Regions from separate parts of the Paenibacillus sp. J22P169 genome, predicted to be linked through region 2. Evidence: riboswitches for the same ligand, from Rfam matches in the RefSeq annotation. Region 2 holds a riboswitch; the other holds the start of a gene.

Region 1 (8,107 bases), on a different contig from region 2:
CCTGCTTCGTGAACAAAAAAGAAGCCGCTTCAATGCGGCTCCTAGCTTTCGTTTCACTTTATTTTTTATGATATAATTTCATTTTCCACATCAAATCATCTTCTGACATATACGCTGTGCCTGCATGAACTCTAAAAATCTCATTACTTCCTTTGGTATTGATTCCCTCTTTGGTCGTAAAGAAAAGTTCAATTCCCAATTCCTTTCCTACCTCAATGACAGTGTCATTATAGGCACCAAAAGGAAATGCAAGCAGACGATACTGTGGTCCTAGCTCTTCCTCAATACGGTTTTCGGCCGTTAACAGATCCTGTTTAATTCTCTTGCGGTATTCAGCGTCGTTTTCTAATCTCTTTTCATTTTCCAAATAAATGGGATTTGTAAGCATTGGCATCAGTGTATTGCCAGAACCCGCCTTGACTTTATCATGGTGATCGTATGTATGAGAGTAAAAACTCATCCCATTCTGTTTCATTTCTCTCATCTGATCCCATGTTAAACGTGGTGCCTTAGGATGATCTATAGAATCAACAACGATAAATTTAGTAGCATGGAAACCAAAGCTAAGTAATTCGGGATACGCGTGGGTATAAAATGATTCATAGCCGTCATCAAATGTGATTAAAACCGCATTTTGAGGAACCTGAGCCTCGCTCTTCATGAAATGAAGAAAATGTTCCATGGAGATGACATTGTAATCTTCTTTCTTCAATCTTTGCAGGTGACTTTTAAATCTTTTTGGGGAAATAGTAATCCCGTTTTCCTTTTCATCAATGTGATGATAGGCCAGTACAATGACTTTGTTCGTATAATGAACCTTTTGTTTACTATAATCTGCTTGATTAAAAGCTAGCGCATTTACTTGACGCTGTTGAGGTTGTTGCGTTTCGAATTCTAGTTGCTGTACTACTGGTTTCACCTCTTGCTTGACTTCTTGTTCTGCAGCTAGTTCCGCTAACGGTTCATAAGATGGCACAAGATGTTCTTCACTTTTCACTTGTTCTGGACTAAGGGTCTGCTCCAAGGACTTCGGCGATGAGTTAGGCAATACAACATAGAGACAAAATAAAACGCTAGTAACTAAAAGAACAGTAAACGCCAAATTCGTTGGATTTTCCAATTTCAGTCCATTCATGCTGACAACAACCCCGTAGATGAGATAATAATAAATTACGAAGATAGTATCATGAAAACGCTTTCTTGTAAACTATTTATTACACTACTTCCCCTTCCTATCCGTTAAGTTCCATAGAGGCAAGCTGTACGAAATGGAAGCCCGCTTGTCGTAGCGCCGGAATCGCTTTGATGACACCCTCCGCTGTATCTTTCTCGGGATGATTCATATGCGCAAGGACGATGGAACCGCTCGGAGCCTTCGTGAATGCGTTGTACACTTGCTCCGTGTTATAAGTCGCTCCAGCGTCGCCAAGCACCGAGTACCCAGCTAGCTCGAAGCCAAGATCATGAGCAACTGATATCGCAACCTCATCGTAAAATGCCGTACCCGAACGGAAAAATGCGGGCCTTTTCCCCGTCAGCTTTTCAATCTGATCCGCATTGTCATTCATTTCATGAATGGCTTCTTGGACATTCTTCGTACCCGCAATACCGTAGGCCAGCTTGCCTGTCACGGATAAGGGGCGATGTTCGGTGCCATGATTTTCAATCTCAAACAAGGGGTTCGCGGCTAGCGCTTGAAAAGTAGACGGATTCGCAGCAATCCATCTTGCATTGATGAATAACGTAGCTGGAATCTGCTCCTGAATTAAATACTGGATCAACTTCTCATCGTAGCCACTGCCTTCCTTCCCGCCGCAGGCATCAAAAGTTAGGGCAATGACTTTGTCTTTCGTTTGTAGCCGCGTTTTCACACCAGCGACACGCTCTCCCCACTTCGTTGGTACAACAGATGTATACCGATCCATCAGTGTTTTCTCCAACGATGCGAAGGCCGTGATGGCCTCAATATTTTCAGTTTTAACTGTTGCACTATCGGATGCAGGATGGGAGAAGGTCGTTGGGACAGGTGACATTGTTGGGCTGCTCTCTGGTATTGTTACTGTTGTGTTCACAGAGGGCGCGACTGATGGAACAAGTGTTGGTGTTGATGTCGAGGTTGTAGTCCCTGTAGATGTAGATGTAGATGCAACCGCCAATTCCACAGAACTCTGATCCACCTCGCATCCTGTAAGCGCTAACAATGAACTCATAAAGAAAAGGAGGCACATCGTGCGCCCCCTCATTTATGTTTCCGCCAATCTAATTTGCTTTTCTCCAGCTGATAGGCAAAATCGTTTTCAAGACGCTTCTCTTCCGCCTTGCGAGCCGCCTCTACTCTAGCTCTCTCTGCATCCTTCTTCGCTTGCTCTTCCGCTTTCATCGCGTCAGCCTGGGCTTTGAGTCCTTCCAATATTTCCGGTCGCAGCAGATCCTTCAGTGTTGCGGGTTTATCTTGCACGCTAGCCGCAGCTGGCGTAATCTTTGCTTTCTTTTTCACCATAATAAGGTCACCTCGTCTACAAGTTCTCCCTATTATTGTACACTTCTATTGGTGTAAATGATACGGTACTGTTGCAACAACGATATCCTTTTCGGCTTGAAGCTTCGAACGAATCCGCGCTGCAGATTGATTATGGAGCAGACGGTGCCACCACTTTTTCGGCATGAATTGCGGGAGAATAACCATGATCGACTGCTTCTCTGACACGTGCGTGTCGATGCGATCAATGAATTCGGCCAGCGGCTTCAGGATCGTTCTATATCTTGATTTGAACACTACGAGTCGAACGCCTGGATCCCAGATCTGCCACTTCTCCTGCATCGATTCTTCGTCCTCATCCGAGAAGGAAACATAGAACGCGATGACGTTAGGCGAAAGCGATTTGGCATAGTTAAGGGTTTGCTCAACAGCTTTATGAATCCCGGCCACAGGTACGATAATGACGGGCTCTTTGGTACATACACGGTCTTGTGTGATATCAATACGCAGCTGTTTGGCTACGTCGTCGTAATGATGACTGATTTTTGTAATGAGCCAGAGGAGTATCGGTGTAATGATAATGACAATCCAAGCACCCTCGCTAAATTTTGTAACTGAGAAAATGATAAGAACTGCAAGAGAGACGATACCGCCCAGGCCGTTAATGATCAACTTACCGATCCAGCCAGGTACGCGCTCTTTGAGCCATTTACGAACCAAACCCGTCTGAGCAAGTGTAAAAGATAAAAATACGCCAATCGCATAAAGCGGAATAAGTGCATCGGTTTTACCTTTAAAGCCAATCAATAGCAGGCTGGCTAATACGCCTAGTGTAACAATGCCATAGTGATACGAAAGTCGATCCCCACGGAAAGAAAACATGCGAGGGAAGTTTTTGTCTTGGGCCATGATCGATGCCAAAATAGGGAAGCCATTGAAGCTGGTATTCGCAGCCAATACCAAGATTAGCATTGTCGCGATTTGCGTCGCGTAATACATAACGCCTCGGCCAAAGGCTTGCTCCGTCACCATCGAAAGAACCGATGTATGACCGTTATGATCAGGTGCCACCCCATACCCTAAGGCAATCAGCGTTACCCCACCGAAGACGATGGCCAACAGGCCACCTAAGGAGAGAAGTGTTCGTTTGGCATTTTTGACTGAAGGCGTTCTAAAATGCGGTACGGCATCGGAGATCGCTTCAATCCCTGTTACAGCTGAACAACCGGACGAGAACGCCTTGAGAATTACGAATAACGTTAGTGAGTTCGTCGCCGAGCTTGGCGCAAATTCGATCGCATGCGTGTTCATCGATCCTGTCAGTAAATCGAAAATACCCTTACCCACTAACAAAAGGATACAAAGAATGAAAAAGTACGTTGGAATCGCGAATACGGTTCCTGATTCGGAAGTACCCCGTAAATTCAGCCAGACCATAATCCAAACCAGTAAGATGGTCAGCGGAACAATATACGGTACGGCTGATGGAAATGCAGACGTAATCGCCGTGACACCAGCTGAAATCGAAACGGCCACGGTTAAGGTGTAGTCGATTAGAAGAGAGACACCGGTGAGACGTCCCCACACCATGCCTAAATTTTCTTTGGTAACCATATACGCGCCGCCGCCCATTGGGTACGCTTCGATCACCTGTCTATAGCTCAACACGAGCAGTAGAATCAGAGCGATGATCGAAATCGCAATCGGCAATGAGAAAGCAAAAGCAGCAACCCCCACTGTCGCGAGCTCTAACAGAATCTGCTCCGTCCCATACGATATGGAAGATAGGGCATCTGACGATAAGATAGGGAGGGCTTTCCAGACAGGCATTTTCTCCGACTCAATCTCACTCGACTTTAGCGGCTTACCAAACACAATTTTTTTCAATGAATCACTTGTCATTTCGTGGTCGTTCCTCCAATTAAAGCCAATTTCATTCATCACATTAGAAAATGGACGCAAAAAAACACAAGGATAGACCTTGTGTTTTGGACACATGTTCTCCTTTCTCACGATCGCTTACGAGGTTAGCTGCCGGGTTCGGGCCGCGAGAAATCTGCCCTAAAAGGTACTCGGTATCAGTACCATTATTCACCCCATGTTACTCGTGGTTCCCCCGCTTTTCTTAACAGAAAATTAAGCGAAATATTCAACTGTTCATGTACGTGTTGAATACTACTCTCTTCTACCAACATAGTAAAGGAGGGAAAAAACGTAAAAAGCTCTCTTCCACCTCTCGTTTCCCCCAATAATTCGCTTACAATTACTTGATTCGTTGATTATCTTCCATTCTCGTAGGTAATCGGGGTATTTTGACTAAACAACGTGGTTGCAATCTTCTAAGGTTACTGATTAGTACCAACAATCCGTTGGATGAAGGGCGTTTTATCTTTAACACACTACCTTGTTAACGCGAATATCTGATAAGCGCTCCGTCAATTCCATCAAAAAGATCTAGTTAATTCTAGTTTATCTAGCTTTTTACATTGAATTAATGAAAAAAATCAGTTATTTGGCAACGGCTGCCCTTATACAATCGTGTAATTCACCCAATCCGCGCGAATTCCGCCCATTTTATCAAAAAACTGTTGTGCACGATGGTTGTCCGGTGCGGTAATCCATGACATGTAGGCATAGTCGTTTTCCTTGGAATAGCTACGGCACTTCAGGAACAAATCTTCTTCTGCAGCGGTTCCCCGAAACGGCTCTAGAAGGAAGAGGTCGTTCATGATCGTAATGGGACTAGCTTTCATCGTACTCCAGGCAAAATATAGCGTCGCAAAGCCGATGAGTTCCCCCTCTTTATCAACAACAAACTGTATACCGCCTTGTTCCTGAAGCAGGTTACGAATCAGTCGGTGAATTGCAGCTGTCTCCGGCCGTGGCTTCTTATAAAAGCCTACAATATAGGCATACATCAACTCTGTTAATGCCTCCAAATCTTCCATTTCCACTTTCCTTATCACGTGTGCCATCGTATCCCCCTGTATGTTTTTTTTTGAATAATAATACATCCATATGGATAAATATTCAATTCTGAATTGGTTTCATACAGGTCAATTCATTGACACGACATACCCGCCATGATAAACTGTAACAATTAAAATTATAGTTATAGATCGGATGGTGTACCATGTCAAGTCATACGACCAACCACTCACATCAAGAAACAACGCCTACGCCACCAGAGACGCCTAGTCGCTTACGTGAAACACCGGTCTCTTGGTTGCTCTGTTTTACCATTGTACTTGTGATCATGAACACGATGATGTTCAATCTGGCACTGCCCAAAATCTCAGTCCAATTCGAACTCAGCCCCTCGACGGCGTCGTGGATTGTCACAGGGTATTCGATCATTTTCGCCATTGCTTCGATCACCTATAGCCGCTTGTCCGACTTCGTGCCAATTCGCAGGCTCTACGTCATTGCTCTGCTTTCACTAGGCGGTGCATCCATCCTAGGGCTGTTCACGAACAGCTTCGGACTCTTGCTGATTACAAGACTGATTCAAGCATCTGGCGCAGGCGCGATCCCATCGCTTGGTATCGTGCTCGTAACCCGCTACATTCCGTTGTCTCGTAGAGGCAGAGCCATGTCGCTGATCCTATCCGCGGCTTCACTTGGCTTAGGACTCGGTCCCGTCGCAGGCGGTTCCATCGTACAGTATTTGGGATGGCACTTCCTGTTCGTCATTACCGGCGTTACGCTTCTGCTTATCCCTATATTTCTTCTCCTACTCCCAAAAGAAAAACCAGAAAGCGGCTCGTTCGATTTCATCGGTGCTCTGCTCCTCGGGATTGGGACGACCGGGCTGCTGCTCTTCCTAACTTCTAAGAGTCTCGTTGCCCTCATAGTAGGCATTCTCGCGATTGCTCTGTTCGCTCTGCGCATTCGCCTGGCTTCGCAGCCGTTCGTGCTGCCTGCCCTGTTCGGCGATAGACCTTATATGGCGCTTAGCGCGATCGGCGTTTCATCCTATATGATCAGCTTCGGCTTCCTGTTCCTAGCACCTCAGATGCTTGCTCGTGTATTCGGCTTAGCCCCACTCACTTCTGGACTGCTGCTCTTCCCGGGTGCTCTGCTTGCGATGCTAGTATCCAACCGAGTGGGCCGCATCATCGACCGTTATGGGAATACAGCATTACTTCGCTATGTGCCTTGGTTGATGCTGTTATCTACGGTACTTCTAGCCCTGACTGCCCGCTATTCCTATTACTGGATTGCTGCGCTCTATATCCTAGTCAGCATCAGCTTTACGACACTTTCCAGCGCTGTATCCAATGAGCTGTCTCGACAATTGACCAAGGATCGCGTCGGCTCTGGCATGGGCTTGTTCCAATTACTGCAATTTTTCAGCGGCGCATTCGCCGTCGCGCTCTCGGGGAGTGCACTGGTCTGGCAGAAGTCGCTGCCGCTCGCACGTGCTTTTGACAACCTCATCTGGGGTATGGCGGTTATCGCGTTACTAACAATTGGCAGCTCCATCTTATATAAGAGTTATTCGAACAAGAGCCGTACGGCACCAGAGGCAGTTGGAAAAGCACCTATTCGCTCAGGTGTAATCGAATAAGCAAAATTAAAAAGCTGAATTGAGATCCCATTCTTCGGGCTTCTCAATTCAGCTTTCTTGTCGTTATAAAGCTATTAATTCGGCACATGATAATTGCGGGTCGTGGATTTCTGCTTCCAAATCATTTTCTTCCAAATGAGTGGTATACCGCCGATGAGAAATAAATAACGGGCATCGATCATTTTTTTAATAAAAGAGGCCAGACGTCCTTTCACTTTCTTGACTTTAAGCAATCCCACAGCCTCACCTCGGCCCAAGGATGCGACCGTCCCCCTGAAATCATACACAAATGGCTTCAGTTCCTTACCTCGAACCGTTTGAATCAGATTCCTCGCTGCATTATAGCCCTGTTGGACAGCAATTTGGGCATTAGCGGGATATGGCGTACCTTCTGGGCTCGTGACGATCGAGCAATCGCCGGTGATGAAGACCTCCGGGAATTGATAGGAACGCAAGCAGCTATCTACCTTCACCCGGCCCCGCTGAACCTCGAACCCCGCTTGCTGCAGCAAGGAATTGCCGCGTATTCCTCCTGACCAGACGACTGTGCCTGCGCGAATGAACTCGCCGTTGCCTAGAATAACCCCTTCCGATGTGCATTCCTTGATCGCGGTTGATAGCTTATACTGCACCCCTTTGCGGCGCATCACTTCCATGCCATATTCGATCAGATCCTCCGGCAACCCGGGAGGCAGTGCCGACGGGGAGGCTTCCACATTATAAATCCGGACATCCGCAGGATCGACATCATAGGTCTTGCACAAGACGGGGATGCGGTCCGCTAGCTCTCCGACGAATTCCGTACCCGTGAACCCTGCGCCGCCAACGACAAAGGTCAAATAATCCTTGCGCTTCGGAGCCATCTTGGACTTGGCGAACATATATTCAATGTGCTGCCGAATGAAGCGGACACTGTTAATGCTTTTGATCGACATCGCATATTCACGCATACCCGGGATCCCGAAGGTTTCTGTCTCACTTCCTAATCCAACCACGAGATAGTCATAGTCAAGCGTGACATCTTCCAACACAACCTTTTTATCACTAGGCACAATTTC
Region 2 (8,107 bases):
GATATATTATTCCTTGTCGCCTCAGAGAAACACTTGCTGAGCGAAAGAGAAATAACCGTATGCGGAAGTGGCTCAGCGGTAGAGCATCGCCTTGCCAAGGCGAGGGTCGCGGGTTCGATCCCCGTCTTCCGCTCCAATATTTGCGCCCTTAGCTCAGCTGGATAGAGTATTTGACTACGAATCAAAAGGTCGGGAGTTCGAATCTCTCAGGGCGCGCCATTTACACTTTATCTTCACTACGGGACGTAGCTCAGCTTGGTAGAGCACCTGCTTTGGGAGCAGGGGGTCGCATGTTCAAATCGTGTCGTCCCGACCACTTAGTTATTTTTAATATGCGGGCGTAGTTTAATGGTAGAACTTCAGCCTTCCAAGCTGATCGCGCGGGTTCGATTCCCGCCGCCCGCTTAAATAAAAAGGATCACCTCCGGGTGATCTTTTTTATTTAAGTAAAGAAACCACCTTCGGGTGGTTTTTTTCGTTATATCTGCAGGAAACGTGGAGTTAAGGTGCGTGGGAACTTCGCATATCAACTTAAGGATTTACAATAGACGCATCCAAGTACTTGGGCTAAAATGGGAAAAACAGGATAAGGAGACTTGCCGTCATGAACGCTATTGAAAGTCGTATTCAGGGGTTACACCAGTTTCGCTCAGAGTTAACGGCGCCATCTGATTTGGCCGCATTCTGGGTGAGAACTTACGAAGAGGCCAATCGAACGATATCTTATACGAAGGAGCGGATTGAAGCTCCTTTCGTCTATGCGGAAGTCAATAAAATAGTATTGGAGGGAGCTGAAGGCACACCTATCCATGCTTGGTTGATGCTGCCAACCGTTGATGCATCCAGTCCTAAGAAGGTTCCATGTGTCGTAACATTCCCCGGCTACTCTGGCTCCAAGGGGAAACCCGAGGATCATGCAGCCTGGCTGCTTATGGGGTATGCGGTACTTGCAGTTGATGTTCGCGGGCAAGGTGGCGAAACAGGTAATACACTGTCACAGGATTACGGGATGACGAAAGGTTGGATCACGCAGGGGATCCTTGATGCAGAGAAGAGTTATTATCGCGCAGTTGCCATCGATTCCTTACGCGCTGTGAGCTGTGCCCTGGAGCAACCAGAAGTCGACAAGGAACGGGTATTCGTATTCGGGGGGAGCCAAGGAGGGGGACTTACTCTGCTAGTCACCGCACTCGAGAAGCGCATTCGAGCAGCCATAGCCCATGTGCCGAATCTATGTCACATGGATCTTGGCATTCTGCAATCCGTGAGTTCCCTTAGTGAGGCAGCCGGATTCGTTACTAGATTCCCAGAGCACTTACCAGACGTGCTGAAGACGCTATCCTATTTCGATATCGTAAATTTAGGGGAGCGTATCGAACAGCCTGTTCACGTGACGGTAGGCTTAAAGGATATGACCTGCTTACCGGAAACTATTTTTGCCGCCTATAATCGTATCGCATCTACCAATAAATCTATTGCGGTTTACCCATTCATGGGCCACGAGCTACCTCCTGGCACTCATACTGCAGCGCATACGTTCTTCTCGAAGTGGTAGGGAGCTGCATGTTCAGTAGGCACGGTTGGACACCCTATAATTGAAGGAGGTGCCAACAGATGGAGCAAGAGTCTTCGTTTGATGACGTATTCGAACTGATGGAAACGGCTTTTCCAATTACGGAGATTAGAAACTATGAAGGTCAACGAGCGCTACTAGCTCATCCCAATTACAGAATAGATGTAGAAAGAGATGAGCAGGGACAAATGCTTGGCTTTTTAGCGAGCTGGAACTTTAGCACGTTTCGATTTGTGGAACATATCGCCGTCAACGCTGCCATAAGAGGTGGCGGGATTGGCAAAAAGATGTTGATGACGTATATGAGCAGTGCTACAACGCCTATCGTACTTGAAGTCGAGCCTCCGAATACCTCAGATGCTACGCGGAGAATTGAATTCTATAAGCGTTGCGGATTCCATTTGAACCTATTTCCCTATGCGCAGCCTTCCCTCCGAGAAGGGCAATTGAAGCTAACTCTCAACATCATGAGTTATCCAGGTCCATTGACTGAAAAAGAGTTTAACCCCTTCAAGAACATTCTGTTCACAGAGGTTTATAAGCAGTCTGTAGGCTTGGTTTGAAGCAATGATGGTAAGACAGCTACTCTACTTGAGTAGCTGTTTTTGCGTGATTTCACTAAAAAGGAAACAATTACCACTGTGCAAAAGTTGTCAGGCTAAAACGAACTATGCTAGTCTAACATAGACAAAAAATGCCGAATCTCGGAGCATCAAAAGCTCTGGTACGGGGGACTTCTTTACTTGGGGTGAATGAATGCTCAGTTAGTCTATGGCTAATGGGGCGCACTAGGGAAACCTCTTCCCGAACCCGTCAACTAACCTCGGAGGCTTCAAGGAGGAACAACGTTTTGAAACTTTTTACAAAAAGCTTTATTTGTTCATGCGCTCTTATAGGCGCAGCCATTCCCCTGTTCGCCGCTCCATCCGCGTACGCCTCTGCGCCAGATACCTCTTCTGTGAAGGTACAGGTCAATGATGAATTAGTGAAATTCCCTGAAGTACAGCCGTTTATTGATACGGAAGGTACACTTCAGGTGCCACTACGCGTGCTGTCAGAGAAATTAGGCTATCAAGTAGGTTGGGCGAAGCAAGGCGATGAAGTCGTCGTCACACTAATGAACAAGGAGCAGGCGATTCAACTAACAACGGACGAAGAGCAAGCTGTCGTGAACAATAAGTTAGTTGAATTAGAAAGCAGTCCGACGTTGCTTAAGGGAAATACATACGTTCCTCTACGTTTCATAACAGAGACGTTTGGCTCTGCGATTGCGTGGAACGATGCGAATAAAATCGCCATCGTGGAAGAGGACGGTAAGTCCCACAAGCCAGCTTGGATTGCACCGCCACCTGCCGCCCCAGCAGTAGCAAAGGTCGTTCAGACATCCGTTTCAGCTCAAATTATTCAAGCTGCAACGACTTTTCGAGGAACACCTTACCGATGGGGAGGAACTACACCCAAGGGCTTCGATTGCTCTGGATTCGTTCGTTATGTATTCGAAGCCAAAGGAATCGAGCTGCCACGCACCTCTGTACAAATGTATGATCAAGCCGGTGCGAGAGTAACCGATTTGAAAGCCGGAGATCTAGTGTTCTTTGCTTCCAATATCGTCAATCATGTGGGCATTTATATGGGAAATAATCAATTCATTTCCGCGACAACGTCCAGTGGTGTAACAGTCGATAGCCTCGCTAGCTCCTATTGGAGCGCAAGATACGTAGGCGCGAAACGCGTGCTATAAGACGGTTACTCAATTAGGTATATGCTAGGTGATTAAGAGCGTATGTTCGCTATGTCTTTCGTAAATGAAAGCAAAGCGGCAGATGCTCTTTTTTTTGCGCGAAAATCTGCGATTTTTATCGAATTTTTGAGGATTATAGCCTATAATGAGAAAATGGTTGGAAGAAAGTAGGTGACGCGTGCGACATGCAAGTTAGTGTCTGGAAAAGCTGGTTTCATAAAATTAAAATGTCGGGTCGAACAGATCGCATGTATAACGTGGAAACAGGTCCTGCCATACCGGAAGACATTCGGGTAGTGATTAAGCAATTTTTTCATACGTATAACCATTTCAAAGGGGCAAGGCAATTCCAAACAGATACCTTTATTAAAGAAGTATTCTACGCGACGAAGCAAGATCCGAAGGATCACCGCTCCATAGATGAGATGGAAAATTATATTCAGATCAAGAATGTCAATCGGTTACGACTGAAATCGTATGTGGTTGATGAATATTTACGTATTGGTGAAAAGGTCTGTATGATTGGTGTGACACGGGAGTTTAGTAATGCGCATCGCAATCGTGTGCTTTATTTTATCGTACAGGAAGAAGGCGCTTGGCGGTTTCATCATATCGTGAGATCTCATCATGGGAAAATTATTGAGAAGTTCCAGGTGAAGGAACAGGTTGGATTTGTGGTTGGGGATGATAAGGTTGCGCTGCTCTTTCTAACACATGCAGATTCGGCGGATGCTTCCACGTATATGTTGGGAGATTATGTTCATACGGAAGGCTATCTGGAAGTGGAGCAAGAGGTAAGCGGTCAGCTCTATTATCGAATTGTTCGGATGAATCGCGTACATTAAGAAAATTAAACTGTCAGGACAACAAGCGGCATGAATAGGCTTTGCTCTGTCGAGTAACGCTTATTTGGTGTGCGTGCCGATAGAAGTAGGTAAGTGGACAGGGCGCACCTCCTTATGAAAGAATAGAATTATCATTCATTAGGTGAGGGTTATATGTTACATGCTTGGAAGGGAGGCAAAGATGGAGAAAGAACCGTTGGAGCTGCAAGCGCAGTTTTGGAAAAAGGTGAATGGTGAGCAGTTAGGGCAGCTTCTGCAAAAGATTGCCTTGAGCACGGAGCTGAAGCCTAGCCAGTTGGCTTTTGTATGTATAGGGACAGATCGTTCAACGGGCGATTCACTAGGTCCCCTTGTAGGAAGTAAGCTTGTAGAGCTAGGCTATCCACATGTCATTGGTACGCTAGCGGCACCGTGTGATGCCAGTAACTTGGCGATCCGCTTGCAGGAAATTCCACCGAATGTCGTGGTGATTGCGATAGATGCTTGTTTAGGACAAAAATTGAGTGTCGGTTTGTACCAGTTGTCGAACCAGCCGTTGGCTCCAGGAAAATCAGTTGGCAAGGTGTTGCCGCCTATTGGTGACTACACGATTGCTGCGATCGTGAATGTCGATGGACCTAGACAGTATAATGTCCTGCAAACGACTTCGTTATATCATGTGCTTCAGATGGCAGATGAGGTAGTTAGTGCAATTGCCTATGCAATTCCTTTGTAGTTGAGGGCAGCAAAGAGGAGAAAGATCGGAGTGATATGTGAGTGATAGGACCAGGTGGCCCAGGAGGGCCAGGGGGAATGGGGCGGCTTTCCGACAGGAATCGTCCCAAGGCTAAGTTGAAGGATGTGTCGATCCGAAGGATTTTGCTATTGTTCAAAAGATATTGGGGACAGCTTTTGGCCATTATCGGCCTAGCGCTGCTTGCGGCATTGATGGGGTTGATCCCGCCCTTAGTCATGAAGGAAATTATTGATACAGCTATCCCTCAGGGTCGTGTGCAGCTATTGTCCGTGATGGCGTTGCTGCTAATCGTGCTGCCTGTTTTGAGCGGAGTGCTTGGCGTGTGGCAAAACCACCTCAATACCAAAGTAACCCAAGGGGTTATTCGGGATTTAGGGCAGTCCTTGTTTATCAATTTGCAGCGACAATCGATGTCGTTCTTCACGGACGCGCGCTCAGGGGAAATTGTGCAGCGGATCACAGGCGATGTGCAATCAGTACAGAGTGTGGTTACGTCTATTGTTGTCTCCTCCATCACGCAGATCGTCATCGTCTTTACGACGATAGGCATATTGTTTGCGCTAGATTGGAAGCTGGCGATCATCTCGGTACTGATTCTCCCGCTCTTTGTGCTGCCTGTGAAAAAGGTATCCCAGGTACGGAAGGCCCTGCGGCTCGAAACGCAAAAGGTACGCTCGGAGATCACCTCGCAGCTGAATGAGAACTTTGGTATCTCGGGTGCGTTGTTAACGCGGATTTTTGGCAGAGAGAAACAGCAAGAGCTTGAATTCACGAAGATGAATCAAAAGGTCATGGATCTCGAGCTGCGCCTCAATTTAGTCGGCCGTTGGTTCGGGATGGCAACGAGCACGTTAGGGCCGTTAGGCACGGCCATTATTTATATCTATGGCGGCTACTCTGTCATTCAGGGGGATATGACCTTAGGCTCAATCGTCGCGTTTACGGCGTATTTGGGAAGGTTGTATATGCCTGTAGGGACACTGCTGAATCTGCAAGTAGAGGTCGCGACGGCGCTGGGGGTATTTCAGCGGATTTTTGAATATCAAGACATGGTGCCTGATGTCAAGGATGCCGAGGGTGCACGCCAGTTAGGATCGGTGGCCGGGCGTGTGAGCTATAAGCAGGTTTCTTTTGCTTATAAGGCAGGGGAATCGGGTAGAGTGGGGCAGAAGGCGAAGTTGGAGGATTCAGATGGAGTTGGGCAACAAAAGGCGAAACCGGTGGAGCTAGGGCAGATAGGGAAGCTGGTGGAACCAGAGGAAGCAGGGCAGAAGGGGAGGACGGTGCAGTATGCGCTGCGCGACGTCACCTTCGAAGCGCAGCCGGGTGAGATGGTCGCGCTTGTTGGACCTAGCGGCGCCGGGAAGTCGACGCTGATTGGGATGATCGCGCGGCTGTACGACCCGACTGCCGGCGTTGTCGAGGTCGACGGCGTCAACGTCCGCGACGTGGCGTTAGCGTCGCTGCGGGCGCAGATCGCGTATGTGACGCAGGAGTCTTTTCTGTTCCACGCGACGATTGGCGACAACCTGCGCTTTGCGCGGGAGGATGCTACGCGTGAGGAGATGGAGGCCGCTTGTCGGCAGGCCTACATCCACGATTTCATCGTGTCGCTTCCCGAAGGGTACGACACGATGGTCGGAGAGCGCGGCCACCGGCTCTCCGGTGGCGAGCGCCAGCGGATCGCGATTGCTCGCGCGATCCTGAAGCGCCCGCGCATCCTCATCCTCGATGAGGCGACGTCGCACTTGGACTCGGAGTCCGAGTCCTATGTGCAGGCGGCGCTCGAGGAGCTGATGCAAGGGCGCACGACGCTCGTGATCGCGCACCGGCTCTCCACGGTGCTGGCCGCCGATCACATTCTGGTGATCGAAGCGGGCAGCGTCGTGGAGCGGGGCACGCACAGCGAGCTGCTCGCACTGGAAGGGCTGTACGCGCGGCTGTACAGTACGCAGTTCGCGAAGGCTGCCGAGGAGGCAGCGAAGGGCAGCTGAGAGTAGCCGCCAGAGCGGAACGTCCTCGGCGCAGCAAATAGCGCCCGAAAAGGGCGCTAAAAGGGAGTATTGCCCACTGAATGGGCGGAATCGCAGGCAATAAGGCCCGAAAAGGGTCTTATTGCAGAGCGGAACGTCCTCGGCGCAGCAAATAGCGCCCGAAAAGGGCGCTAAAAGGGAGTATCGCCCACCGAATGGGCGGAATCGCAGGCAATAAGGCCCGAAAAGGGTCTTATTGCAGAGCGGAACGTCCTCGGCGCAGCAAATAACGCGCCAAAAGGGCGTTAAAAGCGAGTATTGCCCACTGAATCGGCATCGCAGGCAGATTGCTTGCCTGCTGACGATTAGAAAGGGATATTCCCCCAAGTCAATTGACTAAGGGGAATATCCCTTTCTTGTTAAGCTTGGAAGGGGAGAGGAGAAAGTTACTCCACCCGAACATTCGCCTGGGGAGCAGGAGCTCCTGCGGTGGGACCTACAGGGCTCCCGATCACGCCATCATCGCTATCCGCCAACGCTGTCGGATCCAGTTTGGTTCCCTCGCGCAGTAAGTAGCCGAAAAACAAAACATAATACGACACGATGATGAAGAAAACGCCAGCGGTGACGGGATCTTTTGTAAATTGAGAGAAATCAGCAGGCGTGAAGGTAGTCGTTGAACCTGTGGAAATGGCAACAGCCGCGTAGCGGTACGCGATGCGACCAAGGAAGAGAACAAGGACTGTGACTTCAACCCAGAGATGTGTGCGATAGTACCAGCCATCGCTCCGATGCTCGAAGCGGGTATGGCGAATCGCAGTTCGCCCAAGTAAGGCGCCACCGGCAAGTCCGATCAGATAGCCGATGAAATGGATGGGATGAACGAAGCCCAGGAGGAAAATGATGACCCCGAAGAGGCTGAACAAGGACAGACGAAAGGTGAGTCTGCCACGGGAAAGCTTTTGAAAGCCAATGGTGCGCTTCGCCCGTCGATAAATAAAGAAGCCAAAGATAAGAAAAGGAATCACATAATGTAATGTGTCCTGCAAGGGGGAGCACCTCCAAACCTGTCATTGTATTTCCTAATTGTAGCAAATTTGGACGGCCCATCGTGAGAAATGTTATTCCGTTTACAAAATTATGTCATACACTTAATAGTAGTTCGATAAACTTACTATTACACACTCTAAGTGCCGCAAGGAGTTGACGGTAAATGGCTATGATCACTCATGTTAATGT

Evidence for each region. A riboswitch is a leader RNA that binds a small molecule or an ion and turns the genes downstream of it on or off. The one in region 2 is predicted to bind cyclic di-AMP.
Region 1: linked by a shared signal. The riboswitch ahead of AC58QG_RS20745 (APC family permease) and the one ahead of AC58QG_RS17920 (C40 family peptidase) in region 2 are both predicted to bind cyclic di-AMP.

What each region holds. Positions count from the first base shown of each region.
Region 1 covers NZ_JCAUAO010000004.1:112,052-120,158, reverse strand. Annotated here, with positions in the region: gene AC58QG_RS20765 (polysaccharide deacetylase family protein) at 59-1,135, opposite strand; gene AC58QG_RS20760 (polysaccharide deacetylase family protein) at 1,233-1,925, opposite strand; gene AC58QG_RS20755 (hypothetical protein) at 1,957-2,172, shown strand; gene AC58QG_RS20750 (YqkE family protein) at 2,240-2,500, opposite strand; gene AC58QG_RS20745 (APC family permease) at 2,546-4,381, opposite strand; cyclic di-AMP (ydaO/yuaA leader) riboswitch at 4,481-4,632, opposite strand; gene AC58QG_RS20740 (GNAT family N-acetyltransferase) at 5,008-5,454, opposite strand; gene AC58QG_RS20735 (MFS transporter) at 5,613-7,049, shown strand; gene AC58QG_RS20730 (NAD(P)/FAD-dependent oxidoreductase) at 7,124-8,107, opposite strand, start outside.
Region 2 covers NZ_JCAUAO010000003.1:3,955-12,061, forward strand. Annotated here, with positions in the region: tRNA gene AC58QG_RS17890 (tRNA-Gly) at 62-136, shown strand; tRNA gene AC58QG_RS17895 (tRNA-Arg) at 143-219, shown strand; tRNA gene AC58QG_RS17900 (tRNA-Pro) at 240-316, shown strand; tRNA gene AC58QG_RS17905 (tRNA-Gly) at 335-405, shown strand; gene AC58QG_RS17910 (acetylxylan esterase) at 605-1,555, shown strand; gene AC58QG_RS17915 (GNAT family N-acetyltransferase) at 1,615-2,136, shown strand; cyclic di-AMP (ydaO/yuaA leader) riboswitch at 2,259-2,420, shown strand; gene AC58QG_RS17920 (C40 family peptidase) at 2,424-3,314, shown strand; gene AC58QG_RS17925 (hypothetical protein) at 3,500-4,159, shown strand; gene yyaC (spore protease YyaC) at 4,341-4,874, shown strand; gene AC58QG_RS17935 (ABC transporter ATP-binding protein) at 4,952-6,889, shown strand; gene AC58QG_RS17940 (CcdC protein domain-containing protein) at 7,315-7,917, opposite strand; gene AC58QG_RS17945 (hypothetical protein) at 8,082-8,107, shown strand, end outside.